One region of the Pseudoalteromonas sp. McH1-7 genome, then DNA from elsewhere that is predicted to be linked to it. Evidence: predicted binding sites of a transcription regulator. Region 1 holds the regulator's gene; the other holds the start of a gene.
The links. The regulator ArgR, encoded in region 1, controls arginine synthesis, uptake and breakdown. The targets are predictions, from matches to a motif close to ANTGAATANNTATTCANT.
Positions count from the first base shown of each region.

Region 2: the regulator ArgR is predicted to act here: its motif matches at 2,091-2,108, upstream of argC (N-acetyl-gamma-glutamyl-phosphate reductase).

Region 1 is NZ_JABWPQ010000003.1:156,161-163,743, reverse strand. Features, by position in the region: gene HUZ36_RS03270 (DNA repair ATPase) at 1-1,238, opposite strand, end outside; gene HUZ36_RS03265 (SPFH domain-containing protein) at 1,304-3,394, opposite strand; gene HUZ36_RS03260 (OB-fold-containig protein) at 3,657-4,268, opposite strand; gene argR (transcriptional regulator ArgR) at 4,614-5,081, opposite strand; gene mdh (malate dehydrogenase) at 5,323-6,255, shown strand; gene serA (phosphoglycerate dehydrogenase) at 6,336-7,565, opposite strand; gene rpiA (ribose-5-phosphate isomerase RpiA) at 7,577-7,583, opposite strand, start outside.
Region 2 is NZ_JABWPQ010000009.1:18,786-26,368, forward strand. Features, by position in the region: gene HUZ36_RS08045 (zinc-dependent metalloprotease) at 1-146, shown strand, start outside; gene HUZ36_RS08050 (hypothetical protein) at 477-662, shown strand; gene argE (acetylornithine deacetylase) at 886-2,034, opposite strand; gene argC (N-acetyl-gamma-glutamyl-phosphate reductase) at 2,210-3,220, shown strand; gene argB (acetylglutamate kinase) at 3,217-3,996, shown strand; gene HUZ36_RS08070 (ornithine carbamoyltransferase) at 4,007-4,927, shown strand; gene HUZ36_RS08075 (argininosuccinate synthase) at 4,938-6,149, shown strand; gene argH (argininosuccinate lyase) at 6,164-7,583, shown strand, end outside.

The sequences.
Region 1 (7,583 bases):
GGGCTTTGCCAGATCTGAATAGGGTGAACGCGTTCAGGCTCAGGCTCCGCTTTAAAGGTCAGCGCCAAACCGTCGTCATAAATACCATAGCCATGACAATAAATAGGGTTTTGCAGATTTTTCTCAATAATATTATAAGAGAAGAGTGCATAGCGCCCATCGTTTGGTTCGTAAAAAATATAGAGTACGTCTTCACCATTGGGGGACTTGAGCTGACGATGAAAAATTAACTCATCTAGTTGGTCGTCAAAATAGCGAGTTTGCCCAGATTGTAGGTAATATCCCCCAGGAAAAATAATACCTTGATTCTCTGGTAGCTGCACACAGGCACCACCTAGTGCATCTTGGCGCAGTATCTGCTGGGTACGACAGTTATAAATAAAGTAACGCCACTGTTTTTCACGATAGGGGAGCAACTTGAGCAGTACCATTTCGCCAACTTCGGCAAAGCGTAAATCGCAATCTGTAAGCGATTGGCTGGCGTCATCTACATCTTCTTGGTAAATACCTTCACCACTTTGGGTGTTATTTTCAATTTTAACGGTGAGTTTGCCGCGAGAAACTTCTATAAAGACTTTATCGTTTACATTAATATGTGGATGGCGGCCTTCGACATGGTCGGAGCGGTCGGTTTTTTGCCACTCAAAGTCAAAGTTTTCTACCTCGCCTAAGTCACGCTCTCCGCGGTTATCAATGTAATCTAAGGTCTCGTCTTTGGCGATCTGCCAGCGAAAGACACGGACATCAGAGAGTTTTTCACCAATCTGAAATAGCGCAAAGAGCTTGTTTGATTTGACAAAGAGGTGTTGTAGTCGAGTGTCTTTGTAATAGGTGTATAGTTCATCAAAGTCACGTAAAAAACGCGGATCGGTAAGAAACTTAGTTTCTTGGGGGTAAGGCTCTATCTCGTAATGGTCATCTTGCAGGTGTAGTTTTTGTACTGTGAATACGTCACTCACTTGGGTGTTTTGTTTGAGCCCCATAAACACATTGTAGGCGAAGATAAGTTTATCGCCTATGAGCACGATGTCTCGTGGCACGCAGTTATGCTCAGTACGAACTCTTGCTCGACCTTGTACTTTAAGTTCTGTACTGCCAAAGGTATCAACACGTTGTTGGTTAATTTGGTCTATTTGGCTTTTTAGATCGTTACCAAAGTTGCCAAGTCGGCGCTTTATGAGTTGATAAGAATCTTGCTCGAGCGTTCGCTCTGGCGCTTGTTGCGTTGCTTCCGTCATTCTTTGCTTTCCTATGTGCACTGCGCAAATGGGGAAGGAGCCAAGGTTTTGGCCCCTTTGCTTGATTACTCTACAGGTTCGTTTTGTTTACTGGCATTTAATGAACCACCAAGTAACTTGAGTAACTGCTGTTTATCCGCATCTGAGCTGCTGCTCAGTTGTTGGAAAAACTTACTCATGTTGATGTTCTTTAGTGTTTCAGAAGACGCATTGGCACCTGCTAGCACCCCTTTTAGGTCATCCATTAGATTGCGCTCACCATTTAAGTGATCTTTGAATACAGTTTGCACAGTCTTGCTTTCCCCAACTAAGCCATCGATAGACTTACCTACGGTAATCGCATTCATGAACTGGTTAAAGAACTGACCGTCGCCACCCATAAAGTTAATATCAGCACCGCTTAGTGCTTTGCCTAACACATCTGCTTGGCTTGCTGAAACTTGTTTATTTGCCTCGATATTCGCCAGTGTCAGTTCTTTTTGCTGATTTAGTTGCAGTGTGAAGGCTTCGTATTCACGAGCATCGTTATCCATCTTGTTAAGCGCTTCAAGCTTTTCTGTGAGACCCTTTGCCTCAGCTGACATTCTGCGTTCAAGATTGATGGCTTCCGCCTCACCTTGTTTTTCAATGGCGTCAGCCATGGCTGTCTGCACTTCGGCTTCTGCCATACCAATGTCACGCTTGCCTTGTGCTTCAGCTTCAAGTCTTTGTCTTAGTACTTGTGCTTCTGTTTCACCTTGCAGTGCATTAGCGGTTGCTTTCGCTTTGATAATATCGGCTTCAGCAAGCCCAGATGCTGCTGCTTCAACTTGCGAAGCTTCTGCCAATATCTTCTTCGACTCAGCTGTCTGATTTGCAATACGTAGCTCTGCTGAAGCCATTTTTTCCATTTCACGGGCTTTAAACTCAGCTGCTTGCTCTTTGGCCTTTGCCGCTTCAATATCTTTCACTAGAGCTTCTTCGGCCTCTGCTTGCGCAAGAATAATTTTGGCTTGTTTTTGACGCTCAGCATCAGCAATACACTGTACATCTTTGATACGCTCTTGCTCTTCTGCGACGGTCTTCTCGACAGCAACGCGTTCACGCTGAACGTCAGCAATTTCTTTTTGCTCAACCTCAAGAGCTTTAGCTTTTTGAATACGTAAAATTTCGGTTTCGCGCTCGCGTTCGATGATTTCAATTTCTCGTGAGCGTGCCACTTTCTCTTCTTCAATGGCAAGCAAGCGAAGGCGGTTTTGCTCCGCTACGTCGATTTCACGTTGTTTGTTATGCTCAGCAATCGCGATTGCTTCATCGGCTTTTAAACGAGCCTCTTCGGCTTTTAAGCGTTCTTCATGTTTCACGCGCTCCGCTTCAGCAGCTTCTCTTGCACGCACCGATTCAATTTCACGACGTTGTTTTGCGCTTGCATCTTCTCTTTGACGCTCAACTTCTGCGGCTTTTTCGAATGCAGCTTGGTTTTGATTGTCGATCTGCGCTTTCTCATCACATTTAAGCTGATTGGTTTCAACGTTTTGCCTAGAGGTTTTTTCGGTAATACGACGAATACCTTCAGCGTCGAGGATGTTATTTGGATCTAGTTTATCAATAGAAGTTTGCTCAAGGTAATCAATCGCGACATCTTCTAATGTATAGCCCGATAAATCCTGGCCAATCACCTCTTTAATTGCATCACGGAATTCATTACGGTGAGTAAACAACTCCTCAAAGTTCATACGTTTACCTACTGTTTTCAAGGCTTCTGAGAATTTGGCCTCAAACAGTGCCTGCAAGGTTTCTGGTGCTGATGCGCGAGCGCAACCAACTTGCTTTGCAACACGTAGAATGTCTTCTTTATTTTCGTTGACGCGGATATAAAAGGTAATGGCAATATCGGCACGGATATTGTCTTTACAGATGAGGCCGCTGTTATCACGGCGCTCTAATACCATGCGATTAGTTGAAATATCCATCACTTCCATTTTGTGGATCACGGGTAATACAACACCGCCTGTGGTAGTAACATCAGGCTCATTTTTCATTTTGTTGATGATTAATGCCTGACCCTGCTCAACCTTACGGTAGAATTTACCTATTAAAAGTAAAATGGCGAATATGATTACAATGGCTATTCCCGCGATTGCGAGTACCGGTCCGAGGTTATTTAGAAATTCCATGCTTGTTCCTGCTTTGCGCTATATAGTTTGAACCAGAAGTAGTGGCTCGTGTTTTAATTCCGTTGTTTTGTATGTTTCACCCATTGCATTGATAGTTATGTTCCTGCTGCAAATAGATAGGTGACTAAGTACGCTCTGTGTAAAGCTGTTGGCTAGATAAAAAGGCTGTTGAGTCCGATTTAACAAGCACTTTATTTTTACTTCAGATACGAGTTAATTGTGTGTTCTACTCTGTCACTAATTGAGCAGAGTAAGGGTGCAATTACCAAGGTTTAGCTACAACCGTGTAGCTATGGGTCGTGATGTCATGGTCAATAAGTAACGCACTGTCTCCTATGGTGAAGGTATTGTCTTCGTCTGAACGGATCTCAATCAGTTGTTCAGTACCCTGAATATATACTCTGGCTTGACCAAAGGTGCTACTTACGCGTGACGTGGCGATGGTACACTCAAGTCCAACCAGCGCATGTTTTGAAGTGGTTTCTTGGCTTTCAAAAAAGCGTCGTAAAGGCCTTACCAACAGCGCGGTAAGTGGTAAAGCTACGATAAGGCTGGCGAGCATGAATACTGTACCTATAAAATAATAGGAAATACCATTACCGAGCAAATAAGCAAAAAGCTGCTGAGTATATAAACTGATAATCCAGCCAAGCGATATAATAATGCTCAGTGAGATACTCAGTGGCACTCCACCAAATGCGAGTTGCCAATACGAGCTACTTGAAGCAGTGTTCGCTTCAATATCAACATCACTCTCTAAAATATCGAGATCTACCAAGCCCAGCAGAGCTATTATCCAAAATAAGATGACGATCAATAGTAAGGTTGAAAAAATGATCGTAGGAAAAGTAAATGCTGTATTTAAAAATTCCATTTGCGCTCCTTAACTCCTCGTATTTACTTTGTGCTCAGCAAATAATTAGAAAAGGCTGCGTGTTCATGGGTTTTTGCTTTCACGACTTGACAGCGCATTGCATTATAGCTGAACGAGGGATAATCGATATGCTGTGTTGCTGATAATACTCAATAGATAATTGGTATAAAACAAGCTGTCCCTCTTGTAAGGTGAGAAATAGTCACCCTGTGTATCTAAAGTTGCCACAATGAGACATATTATGTCAACTAAATATTTGCTGTTGTTTTAACCCATTTGTTTAGCTGTGTGCAATAAGCTGAGGCGGGGAAATCGCGCCAGTTGTGATACCAGCGCGGCGGAGTATTATACGTTATCAAATAGTGTCTTTACTTTATCTAGGGTCACGTCTATTTCTGATATTTTAGCTGGTGCAATAAAAATAGTATCGTCACCGGCTATGGTACCTAGTACACCATCTGCTGTGCCAAGAGAGTCCAATAATCGCGCGATTAGCTGGGCAGCTCCTGGGCTGGTGCGAATAATGATCATCATTTCATTGTGCATAATGTCTACGACTAGTTGGCGTAGTGGGCTTTTTGCCGTGGGCACGCTCATCTCAGCAGGTAAACAATAAACCATTTCCTGCTTTGCATTACGGGTTCTTACAGCGCCAAACTTGCTAAGCATACGGGAGACTTTACTTTGACTAACATTGTCAAACCCTTGTTGTTTGAGCGCATCAACAATTTCACCTTGAGAGCCAAAGTTTTCTTCTTTTAGAATCGCTTTAAATGCTTTGATAAGTGCTTCTTGTTTTTCTTGCGGCTGCATAGTTTGTCTTCTTTTACGGCTAATTTTTAAATTCTACACAAAACCGTAAGGATCCCCAAATTTGCGCGACCAAAATCGCTGTCGTAAAGCATTGGCGCACAAAGTGTCGCGATCTTTACACTTTTACTTAAGACATTAGTCAAAAAATCTTGAAAATAGCCGTGATATATTTGTGTTTACCTGCGCTTTTCATTATCTTTACTGCACACTCAATTCCACCTTCAAATTATGGAGAATTCACATGAAAGTTGCTGTATTAGGTGCCGCTGGCGGTATCGGTCAAGCTCTATCTTTATTGCTTAAAAATGGTCTACCAGCTGGCTCTGAGTTAGCGCTTTATGACGTTGCACCTGTTGTACCTGGTGTTGCAGTTGACTTATCTCACATCCCAACTGCGGTAACTGTTGCAGGTTATGGTAAAGATGACCTAGACCCAGCACTAGCTGGTGCTGACGTAGTGCTTATCCCTGCTGGTATGCCGCGTAAGCCGGGTATGGACCGTGCTGATCTATTCAATGTAAATGCTGGTATCATCAAAACGCTTGCTGAAGGTATTGTTAAAAACTGCCCTAAAGCACTTGTCGGTATCATTACAAACCCAGTAAATGGCACGGTACCAATCGTTGCTGAAGTATTCAAAAAAGCAGGAACTTATGATCCAGCTCGTGTATTCGGTGTAACAACGCTTGACGTTATCCGCGCTGAAACTTTTATCGCAGAGCTAAAAGGTCTAGATGTTTCTGAAGTTAAGATCCCAGTAATTGGTGGTCACTCAGGTACTACAATTCTGCCTCTTCTTTCTCAAGTTGAAGGTGTTGAGTTTACTGACGAAGAAGTTGCTTCACTTACTACTCGCATTCAAAACGCAGGTACTGAAGTGGTTGAAGCAAAAGCTGGTGGCGGCTCAGCGACATTATCTATGGGGGCAGCAGCTGCACGTTTCTGTTTCTCGTTAGTGAAAGGCCTGCAAGGTGAAGAAGTGTTAGAATACGCCTATGTTGAAGGTAACACAGGCGATGCTACATTCTTTGCTCAGCCAGTTATCCTTGGCAAAAACGGTGTAGAGAAGTTACTTCCTTACGGTGAGCTAAGTGCGTTTGAGCAAAAAGCAAAAGACGACATGCTAGCGACACTTGAAAAAGACATCAAAGAAGGTGTTGATTTCATGGCTTAAGCCAGACTGATACAAAAAACCAGTCGCTTTTACAGTGACTGGTTTTTTTATGCCTGAGGTTTACCCTCACACTGTTGGGTTTAGTGAAGAATACGAGCTCTTAGTGTACCTTCTACTGCGCTCAGCTCTTTCAACGCAACTTCTGAATGGTCGCTATCGACATCTATGACAACATAACCGATCGACTCGTCTGTTTGCAGATACTGCGCGGCGATGTTGATACCATGCTGAGCAAATGCTTGGTTAATTTGAGTCAGCACACCAGGGCGGTTGACATGCACATGCAGTAAACGGCTTCTGTTCGATAGCTCAGGTAATGATACTTCAGGGAAGTTCACGGCGGTGACTGTTGAGCCATTATCAGAGTATTTTGTGAGCTTGCCAGCTACTTCTACACCGATATTTTCTTGTGCTTCTTGGGTTGAGCCACCAACATGTGGGGTCAGTAGTACATTGTCAAATTCACGCAGTGGTGAGACAAACTCTTCGTTGTTCGACTTAGGCTCTACTGGAAAGACATCTATTGCCGCGCCGGATAGCTTTTTACCCGCTAATGCCTCTGCTAAGGCGTCAATATCAACAACAGTACCACGAGAAGCGTTGATCAGAATTGCACCTTGTTTCATGACTTCGATTTCAGCCATACCGATGAGGTTTTTCGTTTGTGGCGTTTCTGGTACATGTAAACTAACCACATCAGCACGCTGTAATAATTGCGTCAGAGTTGGGAGCTGGGTTGCATTTCCTAGGGTAAGTTTATCCTCAATATCGTAGAACTCGACATTCATGCCGATATTTTCAGCCATAATGCCAAGCTGAGTACCGATATGGCCATAACCAATAATACCCAGTGTTTTTCCGCGAGCTTCGAAGGAGCCATCGGCCGACTTATCCCATTCACCACGGTGTGCTTTGGCATTGCGCTCAGGAATACGGCGAAGTAATAACAAGATTTCACCCAACACCAGCTCTGCAACCGAGCGAGTATTAGAAAATGGCGCATTGAATACAGCGATACCGCGCTGTTTTGCAGCATTCAAGTCAACTTGGTTGGTACCGATACAAAAGCACCCAATCGCGACTAGCTTTTCAGCTTGCGCTAACACGGTTTCTGTTAAGTGTGTACGAGAGCGGATCCCGACAAAGTGGGCGTCTTTGATCCGCTCGATAAGCTCAGGCTCCGGTAAGGATGTTTTGACATAGTCTATATTGCTGTAGCCGTTGCGCTTTAGTGTTTCTACCGCACTTTGGTGCACACCTTCTAACAACAAAATTCGAATTTTATCCTTTGATAACGAAACCTTGCTCATCTGTAATCTCACTAGTTG
Region 2 (7,583 bases), on a different contig from region 1:
TTAGCCACTCATCGGTGTTTAACGACGTATCATTTGATAAGGCGTTCAGGCATATGCTGGCTGAGCAAATAAACCAGTATCTACGTTCTGGTGAATGGAGCGGGCACTTTAAAACACTCGATATGCCACCAGGCTCACCAATCTAATATACAACCTTCATCATAGGTGGTTTTCACTTTGCTTGAACTTGGATTAATAACATGCTCTTTAGTCGTTGCTTGTTTGAGTTCAAGCCTTACTGCTTGAATATAGAACTGTGCACTTTTTTAGTGTTATTGAAAGCTAAATTATCAACAAAAAAGAAATTATTTATTGACAATAGTACCTTTTTTGGTAATTTCAAATGACTGCTATTTAGGCTTGTATGGGTACAAACTCAATTTAGCAGACATAATTAGGCCAGTTTTATTATTTCGTTAAGTGATAACATTGGCTGTATTCTGAGATATTGGATTATTTCAACAGGAAAATTGAAAATGAAACTAAACCTAAATAAAAAAAGCATCAAAAATCTATCTCGTGATAACAAAGCGCTACCTGTAAACGCAACTCCAGCTATTGCCGGTGGTGTAGCAACAAACCTATGTAACAGCGATGGTTTACGTTGCGACAGACCGACTACATACACTATGTCTATTGTGATTTGTAAAACTGAAATGTAAGCCTATTCAGTAATCAGGTAAACCTGGACTCAGGTTGCTACTGATATAGAAAAACCTCGTCAAAATATGGCGAGGTTTTTTAGTATCTACTGTTAACGATAGCAGAGCGCGGCTATCGGCAATACTTTCTCGCCTCAAAATAGACCACTCAATAAAGATAAAGGATATAAACCCAATATTTATCCAAATCTTAAGATGGTTATATACCCTCTCTTTATGACTTCTATAAAAAGCAACTCTCTTTAATCAAACGTGTCAGTATCGCTTGGCTGGGCTGAATTTTTTCCATTGCTAGAAATTCATTTGGTTGGTGTGCTTGGTTAATAGAGCCTGGCCCCATCACAATGGTTTCGCAGCCAAGTTGCTGCAAAAATGGTGCTTCAGTACAGTAGTTAACCGCAATCGCTTGCTGCCCTGATATGCGCTCAGCCATCTTGACCAGCGCTGAGTCTGTCGAGCCAGTAAACGCAGGAATAGGGTCGTGCATATCCATAACCGAAACACAGTGTGGATAGCGAGCGTTAATGGGCGCAACTGCATCTATCAACATGCCTTGTAGCTCTTTAATACTCAACCCAGGTAAAGGGCGTATATCAATATGTAATTCGCAGCAGCCACAAATACGGTTTGCATTATCGCCACCATGGATGTGCCCAAGGTTTAGAGTTGGATAGGGAATTGCGAAATGTTTTATTGAATATTTATTCTTTAATTCTTCTCTTAACTTTAATAAATTTGCAATCACTTGGTGCATGATCTCAATGGCATTTAGGCCCCGTTCAGGGTCTGAACTATGCCCTGAACGACCAACAATACGAATGGCGCTGGTCATATGCCCCTTATGAGTAAAGACGGGCACCATATCGGTAGGTTCACCAATCACACAGCGTGCAGGTCTTAGGTTGGGGTGCTTAGCGATAGCCTGTGCACCAGCCATGGTTGTTTCTTCATCAGCGGTAGCTAAAATCATGATTGGTGCACATTGCTCACACTCATCTAATTCACCAATAGCGTTTAATACAAAGGCAAAAAAACCTTTCATATCAATACTGCCAAGGCCATAAAGTTTATTGTCTTCCATGCTCAATTTAAATGGATCAAATTGCCATCGACTTTCATCAAATGGAACGGTATCGGTATGTCCCGCTAACATTAAGCCGCCATCACCACTACCTCGTCTTGCAATCAGGTTGTACTTACCTTTTGCCTGTTCAAGTTCCGTCACTTCAACTGTAAACCCTAACGTTTCGCACCACTGTGCGAGTAGCTGGATCACATTCCGATTGCTCATGTTTAGACTTTCTTCTAATGCACTGATAGATGGCGCTGCGATCAGCTGTTGGTACATGTCCATAAAAGCGGGAAGTTTCATAAAAATTCCTAAAATACTTATTCAAAGTTCTTGCATAAAAATATAAAGGTGTTTAAAGTGAATATCAATTCACTTTTTTGGCATAAATATATTTAGAGGCGGCAATGCGACGATTTGACTTCAACACTTAGAAAAAACAATTCCAATTAAACTTTTTAATCTTGAGAGTACTATGTTGAATGTATCTATAATCGGAGCGAGCGGCTACAGTGGTGCTGAGCTTGCTAAGCTGGTTGCCAGACACCCTGAATTTTCCCTTACGCACTGCTTTGTGTCTGAACAAAGCACAGATAAACACAAACTCATCAGCGAGTTATATCCAGAACATACAGGCTTGTTAGATATTGAGCTTGAACCACTAAATCAGCAAGCATTTTCGCTCATTGAACAATCTACAGATTACGTTTGTTTGTGCACTGACCATAAGGTAAGCGTGGAGCTTGCTCCGGTGTTTTTACAAATGGGAAAGCGAGTATTTGATCTTTCTGGTGGTTACCGCTTATCTGACAATGAGGATTATGAAACCTACTACGGCTTTTCTCATCCATACCAAGACTGGCTAACACAAGCGCAATATGGTTTAGCTGAGTGGTATGGCGATGCGATTAAAGCGGCGAAGTTGGTGGCCGTTGCTGGTTGTTACCCAACCGCTGCGCTCAATGCACTCAAACCATTACAACAGGCTGACTTGATATCAGCGCAGCCTGTGATCATCAACGCTGTTTCTGGTGTAACAGGTGCTGGTAGAAAGGCGAATGTTACAAGCCATTTTTGTGAGGTATCACTCGCACCATACGGTTTGTTTACGCACAGACATACCCCCGAAATTGAGAAATATCTAAGTCATCCAGTGTTGTTTACGCCGCATTTAGGAAATTTTAAGCGTGGTATCTTAGAAACAATCTACGTCACTCTGAAGGAAAATGTCACTACAAATCAAGTCGATGCTGCTTACCAGGTGCTGGCTGATGAACCACTTATTAGACTAAAGGCAAGTCAACTTCCATCAATTAAAGCTGTTGAAAATCAGCCTTTTGTTGATATTGGTTGGCAACAAAAAGGCAATCAGCTGATCGTGGTGGTGGCAATTGACAACTTGCTTAAAGGCGCGGCAGGGCAAGCGTTACAGTGCATGAACTTGGCGGCGGGGTTGGATCATTATCAAGGTTTAGGAATGTCAGCATGAGCAAACAAACTTGGGTGATTAAACTCGGTGGTGCGGTGCTGAATCAATCAGGTGCAGCGCAAGCACTATTTTTAGCCATTAAACAAATTCAACAAAGTGCACCACATAAACAGTTTGTAATTGTTCATGGTGGTGGGGCATTAGTTGACAAATGGTTAGCAGATGCCGGGTTTGCTACGGCAAAACATCAAGGTCTGCGCATAAGCCCACAAGAGCAAATGCCTTATATTGTTGGTGCGCTTGCTGGCTGTGCAAACAAGCAACTGATGGCAGATGCCATAACGGCGCAGCTTAATCCTGTCGGGTTGTGCTTGTACGATGCTGGGTTTACGACCACTCAAAAACTAAAAGCATTAGGCCGTGTCGGTACATGTGAAGCGACCGCTGGAGGGATGCTTGAAGCTATATTGGAGTTCGACAAGTTACCAGTGGTGAGTTCAGTGGGTATTGGTGTTGATGGTCATTTGTACAATGTCAATGCTGATGAAGCAGCCGCTGCAATTGCCAATAAACTGGGGGCTGAACTTATTTTGATGACGGATGTTGCTGCGGTACTGGATGAAAAAAAACAGCCACTAAATCAGCTCAACGCAGAACAAATTACTACGTTAATCGCACAAAAGGTCATTGTGGGCGGGATGGAGGTCAAAGTTAAGACCAGTCTTCACGCTGCCCAACACTTACGACGAGGGGTGTACATCTCTAGCTGGAAAAAGCCAGAAAACTTAATTGCACTGCTCAATGGTGAGCATGTGGGTACACAAATACTTCCGTAGGATCAAAACCATGACAAAACACTTTTTAACCGGTTTGGAATTAGATCAAGCCAAAGTAATCGCGTTGCTGAAACTTGCAAAAAATATAAAGGATCATCCACAAGAATATAACCAAGTCCTTGCTGGGAAATCTATCGTTACCTTATTTGAAAAACCGAGTTTAAGAACTCGACTTTCGTTTGATATTGGTATTCATAAATTAGGAGGCCATGCCGTTTATCTTGACCAGCAAAATGGCGCCATGGGAGCGCGTGAGTCTGTAAAAGATTTTGCCTTAAACATCGCAACATGGGCTGATGGATTAGTTGCTCGAGTCAATCATCACAGTACGCTTGAAACATTGGCGGAGTTTTCATCTGTTCCTGTAGTCAATAGCTTGTGCGATCTTTACCACCCATGCCAAGCTTTAGCTGACTTTCTTACCTTATTTGAAACCTATCAGGATGTCAGCCAAATCAAAATTGCCTATCTTGGTGAGGGGAATAACGTTACTCACTCATTGATGCTGCTTGCAGCGACATTAGGTAGTGACTTTGTTGCTGTATGTCCAAAAGGCCATTCTCCTGATGCCCAAATTGTTAAACAAGCAGAGCAGATTGCTGCGGTAAATGGGGCATCTGTATTAGTCAGTGACCGAGTGGAAGCGGCTGCTGGGGCAAATGTACTCTATGCTGACACTTGGGTATCAATGGGAAATCAGACACCACTTGAACAAGTGAAAGACACATTTATGCCCTACCAAATCAACCAACAATTGCTAGAGGCTTGCGGTGCACAAACTGTGCTGCATTGTCAGCCTGCCCACCGTGAGTTTGAAATTACGTCTGAAGTAATGGATGGGCCGAAGTCAAAAATTATTCAACAAGCAGAAAACCGTATGCATGCGCAAAATGCACTGTTGGTATCGCTGTTTAACAAAGATTACGTTTGAGGTGAGAAACATGAGCAAGATTAATAAGGTTGTACTGGCTTATTCAGGTGGTTTAGATACATCAGCGATTGTCCCTTGGTTAAAAGAAAACTATGGGTGTGAAGTAGTTGCATTCGTTGCGGATGTCGGTCAAGGCGAAGAAGAGCTTGCCGGAGTGGAGCAAAAGGCAATCGCGTCAGGTGCTTCTGCTTGTTATGTCGTCGACCTAAAAGAAGAAATGGTTAGCGACTATATTTATCCAACGCTGAAAACAGGCGCAACCTACGAAGGCACTTATTTGCTTGGTACCTCAATGGCTCGTCCTATTATCGCTAAAGCACAAGTGGAGATCGCGCGCAAAGTTGGCGCTGATGCTTTAGCTCATGGCTGCACCGGTAAGGGGAATGATCAAGTGCGATTTGAGTCTTGTTTTTCTGCCCTTGCCCCTGATCTTAAAGTGATTGCGCCATGGCGTGAATGGTCATTATCAAGTCGAGAGTCGTTACTCGATTACTTGGCCGAGCGAAATATTCCTTGTGCTGCCTCTGCCACTAAAATTTATAGCCGTGATGCCAATGCGTGGCACATTTCCCATGAAGGGGGAGAATTAGAAGATCCGTGGAATGAACCAAGTTCACAAGTGTGGACTATGACAAACTCCCCTGAAGCGGCACCAGATAAGCCTGAATATGTGTCTTTATTAGTCGAAAAAGGGGAGATCACAGCGGTTAACGGTGAGCGTTACTCTCCATATCAATGCTTAGTGAAACTCAATGAGATTGCGGCGCCGCATGGTGTCGGTCGGGTCGATATTGTTGAAAACCGGTTAGTTGGTATGAAATCTCGTGGTTGCTATGAAACACCGGGAGGCACAGTAATGATGGCTGCTTTACAAGCCATAGATGAGCTAATTCTAGATAAATCATGCCGCAAATGGAAAGCCAGCTTGAGTGAGGAGTTTGCACATCTCGTTTATGACGGTCGTTGGTTTACGCCTCTCAAAGACTCTATTTTGGCAGCGGCTGAATCATTCGCACAACAAGCAACAGGGGAAGTGGTACTTAAGCTTTATAAAGGCCATGTGCAGGCCGTTCAAAAGCAGTCAATAAATAGCTTGTACAGCGAGGACTTCGCGACCTTTGGTGAGGATGACGTGTATGACCAATCACATGCTGAAGGCTTTATTCGTCTTTTCTCTCTGTCTAGCCGTATTTCGGCATTAAACAAACTAAAACAGCAATAAATTAGGAGCATAAAATGGCATTATGGGGCGGCCGTTTTTCATCAGGTCCTGATGAAGCATTTAAGCAATTTAATGATTCTTTGCCATTTGACTATCAGTTGGCAGAACAAGATATTGTTGGTTCTATCGCTTGGGCTGGAGCACTGAAGCAGGTTGACATATTAAGTGAAGGTGAGCACCAGCAGATTGTTTCAGCACTTAAGCTACTGTTGGATGAGGTGCTTGCTGATCCTCATAGCGTTGCAAGGGCTGGATATGAAGATATTCATTCGTATGTTGAAGCTAAACTAATCGACAAAGTTGGCGATTTAGGTAAAAAGCTGCACACAGGGCGAAGCCGTAATGATCAGGTAGCGACTGATTTTAGATTGTGGAGTCGAAAAACGGCGCAGCAGCTACTAAATGCGTTGAGCGGGCTTAAACAGGCACTAGTCACGCTGGCTGAGCAAGAGTTAGGTACCATTTTGCCAGGTTATACTCATTTGCAGCGTGCACAGCCAGTTTTATTTAGTCATTGGTGTATGGCGTATGTAGAAATGATTGAGCGAGATGAGTCACGGCTGCATGATGCTTTAGATCGCTTGAACGTGTGCCCTTTAGGCTCAGGCGCACTAGCTGGCACTGCGTATCCCATTGACCGTCAAGCACTGGCGGTCAACCTTGGGTTTAGAGAAGCTGCTCGCAATAGTTTAGATGCGGTATCTGACCGGGACTTTGTCGTTGAGTTGCTAAGCTGTGCTTCTATCTCAATGATACATTTATCCCGTTTTTCTGAAGATTTGATTTTTTACAATTCTGGTGAGTCAGGGTTTATAGAGCTGGCGGATAGTGTAACTTCAGGCTCATCTCTTATGCCTCAAAAAAAGAACCCTGACGCATTGGAGTTAATCCGTGGCAAAACAGGGCGAGTTTTTGGTGCATTCAGTGCCATGATGATGACATTAAAAGCACTACCACTTGCATACAATAAAGATATGCAGGAAGACAAAGAAGGTTTATTTGATGCCATGCCGACTTGGCTTGCCTGTATTCATATGGCTGAAGCGTGTGTAAAAGGCATTAAAGTCAATGGTGACAAAACGCTTGCAGCAGCCAAAGGAGGACATGCTAACGCAACTGAGCTGGCTGACTATCTTGTTGCTAAAGGGATCCCCTTTAGAGAAGGTCATCATATTGTTGGGGAGTTAGTGCAGTTAGCAATTAGCAAAGGACAAAATCTTGAGAACTTGAGTATCGAAGAGTTTCAGCAGGTATGTTCAGTGATCGAAAAAGATGTATATCCTGTACTTGAAATTGACGCATGTATTGCCGCCCGCCAAGCATTAGGCGGCACTTCTTTGCCGCAAGTGACAAAAGCGATTAAAGCGGCAAAAAAAAAGCGAAAAATTCAAGTTCGTGATGCCAATTTAGATGATGTCGAAGCGATAGCGGAGC